Regions from separate parts of the Streptomyces sp. ICC4 genome, predicted to be linked through region 1. Evidence: riboswitches for the same ligand, from Rfam matches in the RefSeq annotation. Region 1 holds a riboswitch; each other region holds the start of a gene.
The links. A riboswitch is a leader RNA that binds a small molecule or an ion and turns the genes downstream of it on or off. The one in region 1 is predicted to bind cobalamin.
Positions count from the first base shown of each region.

Region 2: another riboswitch for cobalamin. It lies ahead of DRB89_RS24810 (aldehyde dehydrogenase family protein); the one in region 1 lies ahead of cobT (nicotinate-nucleotide--dimethylbenzimidazole phosphoribosyltransferase).
Region 3: another riboswitch for cobalamin. It lies ahead of DRB89_RS24840 (DUF4430 domain-containing protein); the one in region 1 lies ahead of cobT (nicotinate-nucleotide--dimethylbenzimidazole phosphoribosyltransferase).

Region 1 is NZ_CP030286.1:8,799,324-8,804,897, forward strand. It holds partial or broken gene DRB89_RS41440 (RNA ligase family protein) at 1-437, shown strand, start outside; gene cobT (nicotinate-nucleotide--dimethylbenzimidazole phosphoribosyltransferase) at 446-3,043, opposite strand; cobalamin riboswitch at 3,088-3,220, opposite strand; gene DRB89_RS41450 (hypothetical protein) at 3,258-3,626, opposite strand; gene DRB89_RS41455 (DUF6313 family protein) at 3,630-4,280, opposite strand; tRNA gene DRB89_RS41460 (tRNA-Trp) at 4,463-4,536, opposite strand; gene DRB89_RS41465 (ankyrin repeat domain-containing protein) at 4,579-5,325, opposite strand.
Region 2 is NZ_CP030286.1:5,315,240-5,320,813, reverse strand. It holds gene aceA (isocitrate lyase) at 1-509, opposite strand, end outside; gene DRB89_RS24815 (short-chain fatty acyl-CoA regulator family protein) at 900-2,297, shown strand; cobalamin riboswitch at 2,347-2,525, shown strand; partial or broken gene DRB89_RS24810 (aldehyde dehydrogenase family protein) at 2,654-2,824, shown strand; gene DRB89_RS24805 (hypothetical protein) at 2,916-4,328, opposite strand; cobalamin riboswitch at 4,476-4,551, opposite strand; cobalamin riboswitch at 4,714-4,785, shown strand; partial or broken gene DRB89_RS24800 (peptidase) at 4,918-5,490, shown strand.
Region 3 is NZ_CP030286.1:5,323,677-5,329,250, reverse strand. It holds gene DRB89_RS24850 (hypothetical protein) at 1-1,574, shown strand, start outside; gene DRB89_RS24845 (branched-chain amino acid ABC transporter substrate-binding protein) at 1,579-3,057, shown strand; cobalamin riboswitch at 3,085-3,223, shown strand; gene DRB89_RS24840 (DUF4430 domain-containing protein) at 3,369-3,857, shown strand; partial or broken gene DRB89_RS44865 (5-methyltetrahydropteroyltriglutamate--homocysteine S-methyltransferase) at 3,857-4,840, opposite strand; gene DRB89_RS24830 (3-hydroxybutyryl-CoA dehydrogenase) at 5,024-5,574, opposite strand, start outside.

The DNA of each region.
Region 1 (5,574 bases):
TGTGGGACGTCCGGTCGGGCGCGGAGCCCGACGGTGCGGGGCTGCTCGGCGCCCTGGGCTTCGACGCGGCCGCGCACGCGCCCGCGCTCGCGCTCGCGCCCGCTCCGGATGCGGATGCGGATGCGGATGCGGATGCGGATGCGGTCGGGGGCATCGTCGCCGAAGTCGCCGACCGGATCGACGGGTTGGCGGAGCGCAGGTCCGGGGAGGCGCGGCTGGCGGGGGTGCTCGCGGGCGCACTGCACGGCGTACCTCGGGCCCGGCTCGGCGCGCGGCTCGCGGAGGGACCGCTCGGGATGGCGACGGCGCGGCGGGTCGCGGACCTGGTCGGGCTGTATCCGGCCCTGCGCAGGCCCTTCCCCCACCCGGACGCGGAACGGCGGGCCGGACTGGCCAGGATGGCGCAGGCGGCCGATCTGGGGGTGCTGCACGCGGTCGGGCCCGGTTACTTCTCGGTCACGCCTGCCGAGTCGAAGGTCGCCACCTCGTGCATCGCGCGGGCCGCGCTCTGGACCAGCGGGAGGGCCAGCAGGCCGCCCGTGCCCTCGCCGAGGCGGAGGTCCAGGTCGACCAGGGGGCGCAGGCCGAGCTTGTTCAGGGCCGCGACGTGGCCCGGCTCGGCGCTGCGGTGGCCCGCGATGCAGGCGGAGAGGGACTCCGGGGCGATGGCGCGGGCCACCAGGGCGGCCGCGCCGGCGCTCACGCCGTCCAGGATGACCGGCGTGCGCAGGGAGGCGCCGCCGAGCAGGAGGCCGACGATCGCCGCGTGCTCCAGGCCGCCGATGGCCGCCAGCACGCCGATCGGGTCCGCCGGGTCCGGCTGGTGGAGCTCGAGGGCGCGGCGGACCACCTCGACCTTGCGGGCGTGCGTCTCGTCGTTGATGCCGGTGCCGCGGCCGGTCACCTCCGCCGGGTCCACACCGGTGAAGACCGAGATCAGGGCCGCGGACACCGTGGTGTTCGCGATGCCCATCTCGCCCGTCAGCAGCGCCTTGTTGCCCGCGGCGACGAGGTCGCGGGCCGTCTCGATGCCGACCTCGATGGCGGCGACCGCTTCCTCGCGGGTCATCGCCGGGCCGACGGAGAGGTCGGCCGTGCCCGGGCGGACCTTGCGCGGGAGCAGCCCCGGCGTGGCCGGGAGGTCCCCGGCGACGCCGACGTCGATCACGCAGACCTCGGCGCCCACCTGGTTGGCGAACGCGTTGCAGACCGCGCCGCCGCCGAGGAAGTTGGCGACCATCTGCATGGTGACCTCCTGGGGCCACGGGGTGACGCCCTGGGCGTGCACGCCGTGGTCGCCCGCGAAGATCGCGACGGCGGCCGGCTCCGGGATCGGCGGCGGGCAGACCCGGGACAGGCCGGCCAGCTGCGCCGAGATGATCTCGAGCATGCCGAGCGCGCCCGCCGGCTTCGTCATGCGCTTCTGCCGCTCCCAGGCCTCGCCGAGGGCCTTCGCGTCGAGCGGGCGGATGCCGGCGACGGTCTCCGAGAGCAGGTCGTGCGGCTCCTCGCCGGGCAGCGCGCGGCGCCCGTACGTCTCCTCGTGCACGACCCAGGACAGGGGGCGGCGCTGGGACCAGCCGGCCTGGGCGAGCTCGGGCTCGTCGGGGAACTCGTCCACGTACCCGACGCACAGGTACGCCACGACCTCCAGGTGCTCCGGCAGGCCGAGCGCGCGGACCATCTCGCGCTCGTCGAAGAAGCTGACCCAGCCGACGCCCAGGCCCTCGGCGCGCGCGGCGAGCCAAAGGTTCTCGACGGCGAGGGCCGAGGAGTACGGGGCCATCTGCGGCTGGGTGTGGCGGCCGAGGGTGTGGCGGCCGCCCCGGGTGGGGTCGGCGGTGACGACGATGTTCACCGGGGTGTCGAGGATGGCCTCGATCTTGAGTTCCTTGAACTGCTTGGCCCGGCCCTTGGGCAGCGACTTCGCGTAGGCCTCGCGCTGGAGCTCGGCGAGCTCGTGCATCGTGCGGCGGGTCTCGGCCGACTTGATGACGACGAAGTCCCACGGCTGGGAGTGGCCGACGCTGGGCGCGGTGTGGGCCGCCTCCAGCACGCGGAGCAGCACCTCGTGCGGGATCGGGTCGCTGCGGAAGCCCTTGCGGATGTCACGGCGTTCGCGCATGACGCGCAGCACGGCCTCGCGTTCGGCGTCGGCGTACGCGGGCGCGGGCTCGGTGGCCCCGGCCTCCGGGGCGGTCTCCGGCTCCGGCTCCGGCGCCGGTTCGCCTTCGGGCTCGGATGCGGGGCCGGTGCCGGCTTCCGCCTCGGCGGTGGGCTCGGCAGCGGGCTCGGCAGCGGGCTCGAAGGCGGTCTCGGGCTCCAGCGGTACCTCGGCCGGCGCGGCCGCGACGGCCTCGGGCTCCGGCGTCGGCTCGGCGGCCTGAACCACCGTTTCTGCGGGCTGCGGCTCGGGCTCCGCGGCCTGCTCCACGACCGGCTCGGGCTCCGGAGCGGGCTCGGGGGCCGGTACGACGACGGCCTCGGGGACCGCGGCGACGGGCTCGGCCTCGGCCTCGGGCTCCGCGGCGGCCTCGGCTTCGGCTTCGACCGGCCCGGAGCCCGTGAAGGCGACGGCGGCGGGGGCCGGCTCGGGCGCGGGCTCGGCCACGGGCTCGGGGGCCGCGAAGACCACGACGGGCTGGGGCTCGGACGGGGACTCGGGCTGCGGCTCGGGCTGGGCCTCCGCGGCGACGACGGCCGCCACGGGCTCAGGCACGGGCGCCGGCTCGGGGGCCGCCGCGGCCTGCGGAGCCTGCTCCACCGTCCACGGGGCCCCGGTCTGCACCGGGATCTCGGCCTGCGGCAGGTCCAGGTACTCGGGTCCCGCGGTCGGCGGACCGGCCTGGAGCACCGGGCCGGGCGTCACGGGGGTGCTCAGCAGGGAGACGAGCGGCTCCACGGCGGGCACGGCGGGCGCGACGGGGGAAATCGCCCGGCTGCCGGCGTCCGGCGTACCGGCGACGTCCCCGCACGCGGCGAGGGTGATCAGGAGCGGGACGGGTACGAGTGCGCGCAGCAGGGCGCGGGGGTACGACGGCACGGCGAGGCCTCTCCGGGGGATCCGCGTCCCCTGGTCGAACGGTCGAATCGAAGAGGCGGTGCGTCAGTGTCTGACTCCCGGCGCCCGCGGGGCTCCGGTCACAGTGGCGGGACCGCACCGGATTCGCACCGGTTTCCTGTCCTGCACCGCCTGGATAACTCGGACGATTCTGCCAGACGGGTGACCCCGGCCGACGCCCGCACCCGAATCGGCCCTACGGCGCGGGCCGTCGCGAGCCGTCGGGGTTGTGCGGTGTCGTCGGATCGTCCGGGGGCCTGGGCAGGAAGGCGAGGGCGCCCATGCCCTCCGTGCGGGACCAGGTCCGGTACTCCGCCGCGGTCTCGACTCCGTGAACGAACCGCTCCGGTTCGGCGGGGTCGAAGTCCTGGTGGACCACTCCGGCCACCTCCAGGATGTCCAGCAGCATCCGGGCCGTCAGCGGGGCGTTGAGCTGCTCGGCGACGCCCTCGGCCCCCCACCGGATGATGGTCTCCGCGGCCCGGGCGACGCCCTCCGCCGTGGCCGTGGGAAGGGCCAGCGCGAGCGAGGCCCGCACGATCTCGACCGCGTCCTCGGAGCGCACGGATCACCGCCTCCTTTCGCACACGATGCAGAGGCCCGCGCGAGCGGTGAAGCCCAGGGCCAGTTTGCCCGTGTTCTGCGCCTGCCGCAGGCACTCGTGCCGGTCGAGATGAGCGTACTGCTGGGTCGACATCGTGTCCCTGACGAAGACCTCCCAGTGGTCCTGGGCCTTCACCCAGTCGTTGCGGTGCGCCACCCGGACCCAGGTGTCGACGAAGTCCTGCCGTGCGTGGGTTCCGTGGAAGTACGGCCCCAGATCGTCTATGAGGCCGGGGAGGCGGACCCGCTGACGCAGCGTTCGCCGCTGGAAGAGGGTGTTGGTGGAGATCGACTTCACGCGGCTTATGCGTTCGGCGATGACATGGCCGGCGAACCCACCGATGATGGCCGGGACCAGGAGCCAGCCGACCAGCGAGGCCAGCCACAGGAGCACGTGCTTCGGGGCGTCGATCAGGGTGAACACCCGGTACACGCTGCTGGGGCTGCCCGCCCGCGCCGCGAAGACGTACAGGAGCACCAGGCACACGGCCATGGGCAGTCCCCAGTCCACTATCCACTGGGTGACCCCCTTCAGGGCCTTCCGCGAGCGCCACAGGCGCAGCCAGCGCCGCAGGAGGCGCCGGCGATCGGGCGGCAGATCGAGATGGCCTGGCACAGGGATGGGTCCGCCGAGCAACTGTTCCCCCCGGATCTCCGTCACGCCTGAGCGCGATCAACTCCCGTCATATACCGGGAATCCCCGCCGCGTACAAGACCGCACACCGAGCCCCGGAAACGCCTGTGGCCCGGGCTCGACGACTTGGTCGTCGAGCCCGGGCCACAGGACTTCTCGCGTTGCAGGGGTGGCAGGAGTCGAACCTGCGACATCTGGTTTTGGAGACCAGCGCTCTGACCAGCTGAGCTACACCCCTTCGGTGGGTCCAACCATGCCATGGCGTCCGCCTGAGATCCAATCAATTCGGTGGTCGACGGCCGAGAATTTCGTCGCGGGATCGGGCGCCGCAGGAGCGGAGCCAGTCGATGAGCGCGATGTCCTCGCCGGTCAGGGCAGCGTCGAGGGGGGTAAGGGAGCCGTGGCCGATCCAGTTGATGTCCGCTCCTCGAGACAGCAGGTATCGGGCCGTGGACAGTCGGCCCCCGTGGCACGCGCCCCAGAGGGCTTCGGTGACCTCCTCGGGATCCGCCCCCGCGGCGACGAACTCCCTTACAGGGCCGAGCAGTCCGAGGGCGGCCGCGTCCCACAGGGTGGGGCGGGCCCCAAGGTCCAGGAGGCGGCGCGCCGCGCGCCACTGGCCGAAGCCGGTCGCGTCGGCCAGCGGAGTGCCGCCGCCGAGCACCGCGCCCGGGGCTTCGATGTCGGCGCCCGCCTCGACGAGGGCGTCGAGCGCGGGGACGTCGTCGTTGCTCGCGGCCCAGTGCAGCGGGGTCTCCTCGTGCGAGCCGCCGAACCGGGCCCCCGGGTCGGCGCCGGCCGCGACGAGGGTACGGATCACCTCCGCGGTCCGGGGGCGGTGCCCGGGCCAGTCCACGGCGATGTGCAGCAGGCTGCGCTCGCCCGCCGCCTCGCCGTGCCGCACGATCCGGGCCCCGGCGAGCCCGGGGTGCGCGGCCAGCAGCCGCCCGAGTCCGTCGAGGTCGCCGGCCCGGATCGCCGACGTGACGGCGACGGCGAGCGGGTCCTGTGCCGGGAGGGAGAGCATGCGGCCAGCCTACGAGGCGACGAGCGGCGGGCGGGGGACGAGGGGCGAGGGACGAGGGGCTGGGCCGTGCGACGAGCAGGCAGTACCGGGCAGGCCCGGGCGGCCCCCAACCCAACGGCCCCGCGTCACAGTTCGATTCGGCGTTTCCACCAGGGGAGGTCGGGGGGAGCGAAGGGGTTGTGGGCCGTGCGTCGGAGGATCTGGGCGTCCACGGGAGCGAGGAGCGCGTGCAGTTCGCGTCGCGCTCTT
Region 2 (5,574 bases), 3.5 Mb from region 1:
ATGGCCTTGGTCAGCTCGAAGGCGTTCAGCGGCCCACCGAAGCCGGCCTCGGCGTCGGCGACGATGGGCGCCAGCCAGTCCGTGCGGTCGTGGCCGCCCTCGGCGGTGGCGATCTGGTCGGCGCGCAGCAGCGCGTTGTTGATCCGACGGACCACCTGGGGAACCGAGTTGACCGGGTAGAGGCTCTGGTCCGGGTAGGTGTGCCCGGCCTGGTTCGCGTCGGCCGCGACCTGCCAGCCCGAGAGGTAGATCGCCTGGAGGCCGGCCCGCACCTGCTGGACCGCCTGGCCGCCGGTCAGCGCGCCCAGCGCGTGGATGTAGTCCTGCTCGTGCAGCTGCCGCCACAGCCGCTCGGCGCCGCGCCGGGCCAGGGTGTGCTCCTCGCGGACGCTGCCCGAGAGCCGGACCACGTCCTCGGCCGAGTGGGTGCGCTCGATGCCCGCCCAGCGCGGGTCGTCCGCCCAGCGCTGTTCGAGCTGCTTGGCCGCCGCCGTGTTCGCCTCTGCCATGACCGTCACCGTTTCCGTCGTCGCTTGTCTTGCCAATGCCGTCGCCGATGCCCCGACAGGCATCCACGCATTGGCACTCTGTGCCTGGATAAGAGGGTGCGGCCACCGGACCCGCCCATGGGCCGGAGCTGAGCAATGCTGCCGATCTACCGGGAGCGGGCTGACCGGATCACCGCAATCAGGGCATGAATCGGTGGTCCGGAGTCCGTTCCGGCCACCGGTTCCGGCTGGCCGCAGAACAGACTCTGGCATTGGCACTGGGTGCCAACAAGCGGGTACGTCTGCCAAGATGTGCGAATCTTCGAGGCTGAAATTGCCAAGTTTGCGAAGGCTCGTGGCACGTGCGGTCCTCGTATGCTGACCGGGCCCGTCCGACGGTGGAGGAGTCCGGTGAGCAAGACGTACGCGGGGGTGCGGCTGCGGCGGCTGCGCGAGGAGCGGCGGATGACGCAGGCCGACCTGGCCAGGGTGCTGGGCATCTCGCCCAGCTATCTGAACCAGATGGAACACGACTCCCGGCCGCTGACCGTCCCGGTGCTGCTGCGGCTCACCGAGGCCTTCGGGGTCGATCCGGGCTTCTTCTCGGAGCGCGACACCAGCCGCATGGTCGCGGACCTGCGCGAGGCCCTGGCGACCGAGGTCGCCGAGGCCCGCGTCTCCGCCTCCGACCTGGCCGAACTGGCCACCCGGATGCCGGCGGTCGCCGCGGTCCTGCTGGACCTGGGCCGGCGCGGCCAGCTCCTGTCGGAGCGGCTCGCCGACGCGGCCGAAGGCCGGGGCGGCCCGGCGCAGGCCCCGCGTTCACCCCACGAGGAGATCCGCGAGTTCTTCTACCGCCGGCAGAACTACCTCCACGACACCGATCTCGCGGCCGAGGAGCTGGCCCGCGAGATCGGCATCCGCCCCGGGGACGTCATCCGCGCCCTGACCCGCCGCCTCGCGGACCGGCACGGGGTCAGGACCGCCGCGGACTGCGACCGGCTGCACCACTACGACGCCGGCTCCCGCGTCCTGCACCTGTCGAACCGGCTCCGCCCCGGGCAGCAGGCCTTCCGCATGGCCACCCAGCTCGCCCTCCTGGAGTACGGGGACGAGCTGGACCGGCTGGCCGCGGAGGACTTCCCGGCCGGGTCCGAGGCGCACCCCCTGGCCCGGATCGGCATCGCCAACTACTTCGCGGCCGCGCTGGTCCTGCCGTACCGCGCCTTCCACACGGCCGCCGAGGAGTTCCGCTACGACATCGAGCGGCTGACCGACCACTTCGGCCTCGGGTACGAGACGGTCTGCCACCGGCTCAGCACCCTGCAACGCCCCAGGTTGCGCGGGGTTCCGTTCTCCTTCGTCCGTGTGGACCGGGCCGGGAACATGTCCAAGCGGCAGTCCGCCACCGGATTCCACTTCTCCCGCGCGGGCGGCACCTGCCCGCTGTGGAACGTGTACGAGTCCTTCGCCGCTCCCGGCCGCATCCACGTCCAGGTCGCCGCCATGCCCGACGGTCAGCGCCACCTGTGGACCGCCCGCGCCGTCACCCGGCACCGGGGCGGCTGGGGCGAGCCGGGCAAGACCTTCGCCATCGGCCTCGGCTGCGAGATCCGGCACGCCTCCCGGCTCGTGTACGCGGACGGGCTCGATCTGGACAACACGGCGGCCGCCACCCCGATCGGCATGGGGTGCCGGCTCTGCGAACGCCTGGACTGCCCGCAGCGCGCGGTGCCGCCGCTGGGCCGACCCCTGGCCATCGACGAGAACAGCAGCACCTTCGTCCCGTATCCCGTCGCGGAGCGGTGAGCGCTGACCGGGGCGCGGCAGGGGGTCTGGATTTACTAGGACGTCCAACTACATGTTCGTGGGCAAAGGTCCGCGGTACAGGGAAGCCGGTGTGAATCCGGCACGGTCCCGCCACTGTGACCGGGGAGTGTGCTGCCATCCACACGCCGCTGACGAGGTCTGCCGGGAAGGCGGGCGGCACGCGGGGATCCGGGAGTCGGGATACCGGCCGCGGAACGTTCCGTGTTGTCCACGAGGATGGAGCAGACACGCACGGCACCGGTTTGTACCCACGACCCTGGTGATCCGGCGGAGCGCGCGCACCACCTGTCCGCGCGCTCGTAGTTCTCACGATCCCTCCCAGCGGCACACCCGACCGGGTCCGTCCGTCCGTACCCCTGCGCGTCGGCCGCTCCGACGATCCGGAGGCCGACTTCGGGCCGCTGGTCAGCCGTGACGCGCTCGACCGGGGGGAGCGCTACGTCGGCATCGGAGCCACCGAGGGCGCCGAACTCGTCGTCGACGGACGGGGGTTCACCCTGCCCGGGCGTTCGCGGACAAGCGCCCGCCGCACTTCACCCACGGCTGAGCGCCGGTGCCGGGTGCGGCCCCGTCCGCGGGGCCGCACCCGGCCGCGGATCAGGCGCCCCAGCGCAGGGCGATGGTGTCGCCCACGTTGATGACCTTCTCGCGCAGCGCGCCGGCGGAGGCGGAGCCGTCGACGCTGACCTTCCAGGTGTTCGCGCCGTTGTTGGCCTTGCCGTTGACGTGGGTGATCGTCCCGGTGCCCGAGGACGGGGTCACGCTCGTGACGCAGCCGGACGGGGTGGCGGCGCCGGTCGCGGCGGCGAGGACGTCGCCGAGGGTGGTGGTCGCGGCGGTCGGGGTGAAGGCGACCGAGCAGACCTTGAGGCCGCCCGCGCCGTCGTCGACGGTCAGCGCCAGCTTGGTGGCCGTGCCGGCGGTGAAGGCGGACTGCGCGACCCACTGCGGGGCGCCGGGGGTGACCGGGACGGGCGGGGCCGCCGTGAAGCCGCCGCCGGCCACGGCGCGCAGGGCGTCGATGGAGGCGTAGGCCGACGGGACGGCGTCCGAGGGCTTGTACTTGAAGCCGCCGGCCGGGTTGTACTGGTTGGCGATCAGGAAGTCGATCGGGGTCTTGCCGCTGCCGGTGAGGAAGTCACCGGTCTGCGGGTTGAATCCGCAGGCGTTCAGGCCGGCGACGCCCCAGCCGTTCGAGCTGGTGTTGACCCCGTAGAGGGAGTTGAAGGCGCCCGTGCCCGAGACGAGCGTGCCCTTGAGGAAGTTCTTCGCCTGGACGACGTCCGCGTCGGTGTTGGGGACCCCGGAGACGCAGAGGGCGGCCATGGCCGCGCCCGTCATGTCGACGTCGCTCGCGGAGTTGAGGACCGTCGGGTTGCCCTCCGCCTTCTGGAAGGTCCAGCCGCCGTCCACGTGCTGGTTGGCGCGGATGCGGGTGACCATCGAGTCGGTCAGCGCCTGCGGGATGCGCTGCGCGCCGCCCTGGGTCTTGGCCCCGCGCAGCGAAAGGGCCGCGAAGACGGTGCCGTTGAAGTTTCCCGACGGGCCGAAGTAGCCCGCCTCGGCCGTCTGCCAGTAGGAGTAGACGTTCGCCACGAGGTTGCGCGAGGCCGAGACGCGGGCCGGGTCGATGCCCGCGGCGTACGCGTTCAGGGTGCCGCGCTCGTAGTCGGTGACCACCGGGGAGGCCTGCGGCCAGCCCGCCGTGGAGAGGAGGTTGCGGTAGACCGTGCGGGCGTTCTTCGTGGTGTCGCCGCCGGGGTAGACGTCGACGACGGCGGTGCCGGAGGCGGCGAGGGCGCTGAACGCCCACTCGTTGGACAGGCCGGAGCCGGCGTACGAACCATCGGCCGCCTGAAGCGACTTGAGGTGGGCGACACCGTTCGTCTTGGACGTGGCCAGCTGCGCCGGCGACGAGGTCGCGGAGGCGGGCAGCACCGTGAGGGCGAAGGCGCCGAGTGTGGCGGGCACCGCGAGCGCGAGGCGGCGGGAGGTGCGGGGACGGGACATGGCCTGCTCCTGGAATCGGCGGACGCCGGCTCCTCCCGCGCAGGCCGCACGTGACCACCGCAGGGCACGGCGGGGCACGGCAAGGGCCCGGTCGGAGAGCCGCCGTCCGGAACGCGTGGTACGGCTTCCTGTAGTGCATCGCCGTTTGGGCATTCGGGCTCGGAGACGGCCCCCGCCGTCCCACACCGCTGCGCGTCAGCTCCGGCATCTCACCGGATTCCCCCATGTGGCAGCCCTGGACGCTACCCGAGTGATCAAGGGACCGCCAGCCGCCGGGAACCGGGGCGCGCGGCGGGCGTCCGGGACGGGCCGGCTGAGGTTCGTGCCACCTTGACGCGTCGGCGAGATCCGTGTTGCACTCCGGCTGATAACTGCTCAGCACCAGGGGAAGCCGGTCGAATTCCGGCGCTGACCCGCAACCGTAGGCCCGGGCTCGTTCCGGGTGAGCCGGAATGCCTGGAGCCGGGCCACAGTACGAAGAGCGCCGTCGCGGATTGCGGTGTGGTCGTCGCAGCCTCCCCACGGCGCAGGAAGCCGTGCGGGGGCAGTTCGCCACGCACGCAGCCGCCCGGCAGAGACGAGGGCCGCGGTGGGGACCGAACAGCAGGCGAAACGGCAGTCGGGGACGAGGCGGCGGTTCCTCTCCCTCGTGACCGCGTCCCTCCTGACGCTCGGTGCGGGAGTGGCCTTCCTCACGGTTCCGTCCTCCGCGAACGCCGATCCGATCGAGCAGTGCACGGCCACCACGGGCGCCATCGTGGCGGTGGACTTCGGCCCTTTCGGCGGCAAGGTCGAGCGCGGCTGTGACACCACCCCGACCACCGGGTTCGAGCTGCTGCGCACCGGCCGCTTCACGACCGAGGGCACCGTCCACGACGGCGACGGGTTCATCTGCCGGATAGGCAACGCCTCCTTCAACTCCGGTACGCAGTACCCCACTCCGGACAAGGAGGAGTGCGTCCTCACGCCGCAGGCCACCGCCTACTGGTCGTACTGGATCGCCTCCCCGGGGCAGAAGAACTGGACCTACAGCTCGCTCGGCGCCATGTCGCGCACCCCGAAGGCCGGCGACGTGGACGCCTGGGTCTTCGGCGGCACCGACACCGGCGGCACCCAGGGCAAGCCCTCCTTCTCCCCCGACGACGTCCGGGCCGCCGGCGGCCCGGACGTCGTCGGGGGAGAAGGAGGGCGGCGTGCCCGCGCGCGGGAGGCAGGACCGCGGTGACGCCGGGCAGGGCGGCGATGA
Region 3 (5,574 bases), 3.5 Mb from region 1:
CCGCCTTCTTCGAAGTGGGCATGGGCGCGGTCGGCATGCCCGAAGGCGCCTCCAGCGCCGCCCTCGCCCTCTTCCAGGACGCCCTGCGGCGCGGCCGGCGCACCATGCCCGGGCTGCTCGGCGGCAGACTGGGCAACCGGCTCACGGCCGGGGCCCAGTGGTACGGGCGCCACCCCATGACCCGAAGCGCGGACCCCATGGAAGCCCTCGTGGAGCTCAACCTCTGGCGCCACGAGGGGGACGAGAACGAGCAGGAGCGGCTCGACCTCGTCCTCTTCTCGGCCTTCCTCGAAGACCTCCGGCGCAACACCGCCCGCAATTTCATGCCCCGCTCCTACCTGCTGCTCCTGGACAACTCCCACACCGAGTACGGCCGCCGCTTCCTCGACCTGCTGCTGCGCTCCCGGCACGACCAGACGGTCGTGGCCGGGCACGCCAGCGACCCGCTGACCGTCGTCGCCAGCTCCAACCGCTGGCTGCCCCGCTGGGGTCCGGCCACCGGGGACTCCTGGCCCTGGCAGCTGCGCGGCCCCGACCGTGCCTCCCTGGCCGACTGGAGAACCCACCGGCCGCCCCGCGACAGCGAGGACAGCTGGTGGTACCCGTTGCGCCTGCGCGACCTCAACCTGGACGAGGTGCGGATCCGGATAGAGCTCCAGCTCGGCGGGAACAGCGACCTGGCCCCGCTGACCCGGCTCACCCCCTTCGTGCACCGGCTCACCGGAGGGCTGCCGCGCGCCGTCCACCAAGTCCTCGACGTGCTGCGCCAGGCCGGGCCGCCCCCGGACTCGGGCCCCCAGCAGGACCGCTGGCTGCGCACCCTGCCCGACCGGCCGCTGCGCACCGGGGAGCACTCGGCCACCCTCGCCGACACCGCCCTCGGCCATCTCCTGCGCGATTTCGACCCCACCCGGCGCGCGGCCCTCGCCGAGTGCGCCGCCGCCCGGGACTTCTCCGTCGCCACCCGGCTGCTCAGCCCCGACGACTCCCTGTTCGGCGACGTCCGCGCGCGCTGGCTGCTGACCGGGCCCGTCGCCGTCGTCCCCGTACTCCATCCCTGGCTGCGCCGGCTGCTCCTGTGGCGGCTGGCCGCCCGCCCGGACGGGTGGGACGCCGCGCACGAGCTCCTCGCGGAGTACTACCGCGACGAGGGCAAGCCGGTGCAGGAGATGTACCACCAGCTCGCCCTCGGCAGGACGGAGGAGGTCACCGCCCACCTGACCCGGCGCTTCGCCGCCGTACCGGCCGGGCAGTGGATCTCGGAGTTCGACACGATCACCGCCGCTCCCAACCGCCTCCCCGCCGACGGCGGACCCCTCGAGCTCCTCGGCCGGCTCGTCCCGCGCCGGCCCGGGCGCGTCGTGGACACCGAGTCCGTGATCCACACCCTGGTGACCACTCGCTGGGTGTGGAGCGATCCGCTCGCCGACCCCGCCATGCGGCTGGGCGACATCATCGCCGACGGCTACACCCAGCTGTCCCAACTGCGGAGGAACGACATCGTGGCCCTGTTCAACGAGTCGGAGCGGTACCGTCACTGGCGCGATCCGCAGACCGCCGGCTGGGAGGCCTGAGCACATGCCCAGACTCGAATGGCCCCTGCACGTCGTACGCCGCGTCGCGCTCGCCACGGCCGCGGTCGTCGCCCTGGCCGCGGCGCTCTGGGTGGGCGTCGGCTGGTTGCAGGAACGCCAGGCGAGGTGCGCCGACGGGGTCGTCGAGCAGGGCCCGGCCGACGAGTGCGTCGGGGTGAGCGACGGCTCGTACGTCTTCGCACCGCACCTCGACTCCGTCAGCGGGAAGATCGAGGCGGAGAACCGCCGGGTGCTCGCCAACGCGGACAAGGAACCGTACGTCAGCGTCGCCTACTTCACCTCGTTCACCACCACCGCCGAGGACAGCAACTCCGCCGAGGGCGTCCGCCACGAACTCCAGGGCGCCTACCTCGCCCAGTACCGGCACAACCAGGGCGACCTCGCCGCGACCCCCAAGATCCGCCTGCTGATCGCCAACCCGGGCAGCGAGTCCACGCAGTGGAAGCACACCGTCGACGAGCTGATCGCCCGCAAGGACTCCCCGGACCGGCTCGTCGCGGTGACCGGCCTCGGTCCCAGCACCGACGAGAACCTCGCGGCCATAAAGCGCCTCTCCGAGAACGGGATCGCGATGGTCGGCGCCACCCTGACCGCCACGGACATCCAGAACATCAACGGCTTCGTGCGCATCGCCCCCACCAACGAGGACGAGGCGTACGCGGGCGCCGGCTACCTCAAACGGCGCGGCGTCTCCACCGCCGTCGTCATCCAGGACGTGGCGCAGGGGGACCTGTACGCCTCCACCCTCGGCACCGCCTTCACCAAGGCGTTCCAGGACGGCGACAAGCACCGGCTCGTCGCCGAGCGGATGACCTACGACTCCTCCGTCAGCAGTGCCTGGCAGAACGAACTGCGCTACATGCCGGGCCAGTTGTGCCAGCAGCGCCCCCAGCTCGTCTACTTCGCGGGCCGCGGCCTGCACCTCACCCGCTTCCTCGACGCACTCGCCAACCGCAGCTGCACCGACCAGCGGTTCACCGTGTTCACCGGGGACGACACGACCAACCTGAGCGCCGAGCAGCTCGCCCGCGCCGCCGGGACGGGCATCGAGGTGCTCTACACCGGCCTCTCCCACCCGGACATGTACCGCTCGGCACCGCAGGCGGTGTCCGCGCCCTCCGCGAAGAACTTCCAGCCGGGCGGGCTGCTGGACCAGTGGTTCCCGCACGATCCCCGGGAGGACGGCGGGGCCCTGATGGGCCACGACGCGGTCCTCGCCGCGGCGCACGGCATCCAGATGGCCGCGCGCTGGCAGGGCCAGGTCGTCGGCGACGCGGTGGCCCGGATGTTCCACCAGATGGACGGCACCCAGCAGGTGGCCGGGGCCAGCGGGTTCATCTCCTTCCAGAACAACGGCAATCCGCGCAACAAGGCCGTCCCGATCCTGCGCCTCAACGCCAAGGGCCAGGTGGAGTTCGTCGAGGTGTCCGCGGCGGAGGGCAAACCTCCACAGGAGCAGTGACGCGGCCGTCCGCACCACGTACGATGCGTCTGCCCGGTCGTACGGGCGACAACTGAATCGCCGTGTGACCTGGGGGAAGTCGGTGGGAATCCGGCGCTGACCTGCAACCGTGTGGGGCGCATCCGCGCTCCGAGTCGGAGAGCCCAGCACGCGGTCCGTACCGCTTCCCACTGCCATGGTCTGCAGCGCGGAGCCTTGAGCCGCCGGCCCACCGGCGGCCGCTGCCCGCCACTTCCGGGCACCGGCGCCGGTGGCAGTTGCCGTGGCGGACGGGCGCGCGCTGTGAACCGGCCCAGCCCGAAAGGCACTTCATGCGCCCGAACCTCGCCCGCCGCACCCTCGTCACCTCGGCCGTCCTGGGGCTCGCGCTCGCCACGGCGCCCGCGGTCGCCCAGGCCGGGCCGGTCCCGAACACGAACGCCCCGGTCAAGGTCAACGTCACGGTCCAGGGTCCGAACGGACTGCTGTTCAAGGGCAAGATCAAGACCAAGGGCCACGACGTGACCACGGTCACCGGCGGCACCCACACGTGCGACGGCACCAACGGCTCGGCCAACCCGAGCGCCGTGCCCACGCCGACCGCCGCCCTGGACGACGCCGCCAAGAAGAAGCACTTCACCTGGGACGGCACCTGGTACGCCTCGTTCGACGACTTCTCCGTCGACACGATAAAGAACGTCAACGGCGGCGGCTCCGCCTACTGGAGCATCTCCGTCAACGGCACCCCGACGCCCGTCGGCGGCTGCCAGTTCAAGCTGAAGGCCGGCGACAAGGTCGCCTTCACCTGGACCGCCTTCTAACCGCGGGTCTTCAGGCCGCAGTCGGGGTTGACCCAGAGCCGTTCGGCCGGGATCGCCTCAAGTCCCTCGCGCAGCAGGGGCCGCGGCCTCGGAGGTCGAGGGGACGCGCGGCGCGTGGATGTCCCACACGCCGGGTCCGGCCTCGCGCGGGTAGCCGTGCGCGGCGAGCGCTCGGGCGACCTGCACGTGCGAGCGGGCCGCCTCCAGGTCGTTGACCTCGTCGCGTACGAAGGACCAGGCGAGCATGGTGACCGGGCCGGTCAGCATGCCCTTGACCGGCTTGGCCGTCTGGGCCTGCGCGTACGCCGTCCAGCGCGCGTCATCGGATCGGGGCGGGAGATGTCCCCGGCCAGGACCGGCGGGCGCACGTAACGGGTGCCGTAGGACTGGACCCAGCCGTGCTGGGTGGCGAGGTAGCCCGTCAGCTCCTCGGCGAAGTACTGGACCATGTCGTTGCGTTCGGGCTCGCCGTGCACGAGCACCTCGATGCCGGTCTCCTCCTGGAAGGCGAGGACCTCGCGGATCTCGTCCTCGATGCGCTCCTCGTACCCGGCGGTGTCGATGAGGCCGGCCCGCAGGTCGGCGCGGGCCGCGCGCAGTTCGTCGGTCTGCGGGAGCGAGCCGATGGTCGTGGTGGGCAGCAGCGGGAGCCCGAGGTGGGTGCGCTGGGCGGCCGCTCGGTCGGCGTAGGGCCGGGCGCGGCGGCCGTCGGCCCCGGTGATCGCCGCGGCGCGGGCCCGGACGGCCGGGTCGTGGGTGATCGGGGAGTGCGCCCGGCAGGCCAGGTCGGCGCGGTTGGCGGCCAGTTCGGCCGGGATGGCGTCGGCGCCCTGGGCGATCGCGCGGGCCGGCGTGGTGACCTCGGCCGTCTTCTGGCGGGCGAAGGCGGGCCGGCGCCGGATCTGCGGATCGATGTCGCGCTCGGCATCGGCGTCCAGCGGGACGTGCAGCAGGGAGCAGGACGCGGCCACGTCGACCCGGTCCACCCGGTGGGGGCCGAAGACGCGAAGGGTGCCGGCCGTCGCTTCCCAGACCCGTCCGGGCCCGGTGCGTATGACGGCGGTCGTTCCCAGACACGGCGGGGGTGCGGCGACACCACTCGCCACGCCCCCGCCGGGTCCGCTCGTCTCCGGCGCACCCTCGGCGCGGAGACCTGCCGGGGCCCCTCAGCCCCGGCCGTACGTGTGGAACCCGCGGCCGCTCTTGCGGCCCAGCAACCCCGCCTGCACCATCCGCCGGAGCAGCGGGGGCGGGGCGTAGAGCGGTTCCTTGAACTCCTCGTACAGCGACTCGGCGATCGCCGCGACCGTGTCCAGTCCGATCAGGTCGGCGAGCTTGAGCGGCCCCATCGGGTGGGCGCAGCCCAGCTCCATGCCGGCGTCCACGTCGGCTGCGCTCGCGAACCCGGATTCGGCCATGCGAACGGCCGAGAGGAGGTAGGGGATCAGCAGGGCGTTGACGACGAAGCCCGCCCGGTCCTGGGACCGGACCGTGGTCTTGCCCAGCGTCTCGCGGGCGAAGGCCTCGACCGCGGCCAGGGTGTCCGCCGACGTGTGGAGGGAGGGGACGACCTCGACCAGCGGCAGCACGGGGACGGGGTTGAAGAAGTGCAGGCCCACCACCCGGTCCGCGCGTCCGGTGGCCGTGCCCAGCCGCATGACCGGGATGGCGGACGTGTTGGTGGCCAAAATGGCTTCGGGGTCCTCGACGGTCTTGT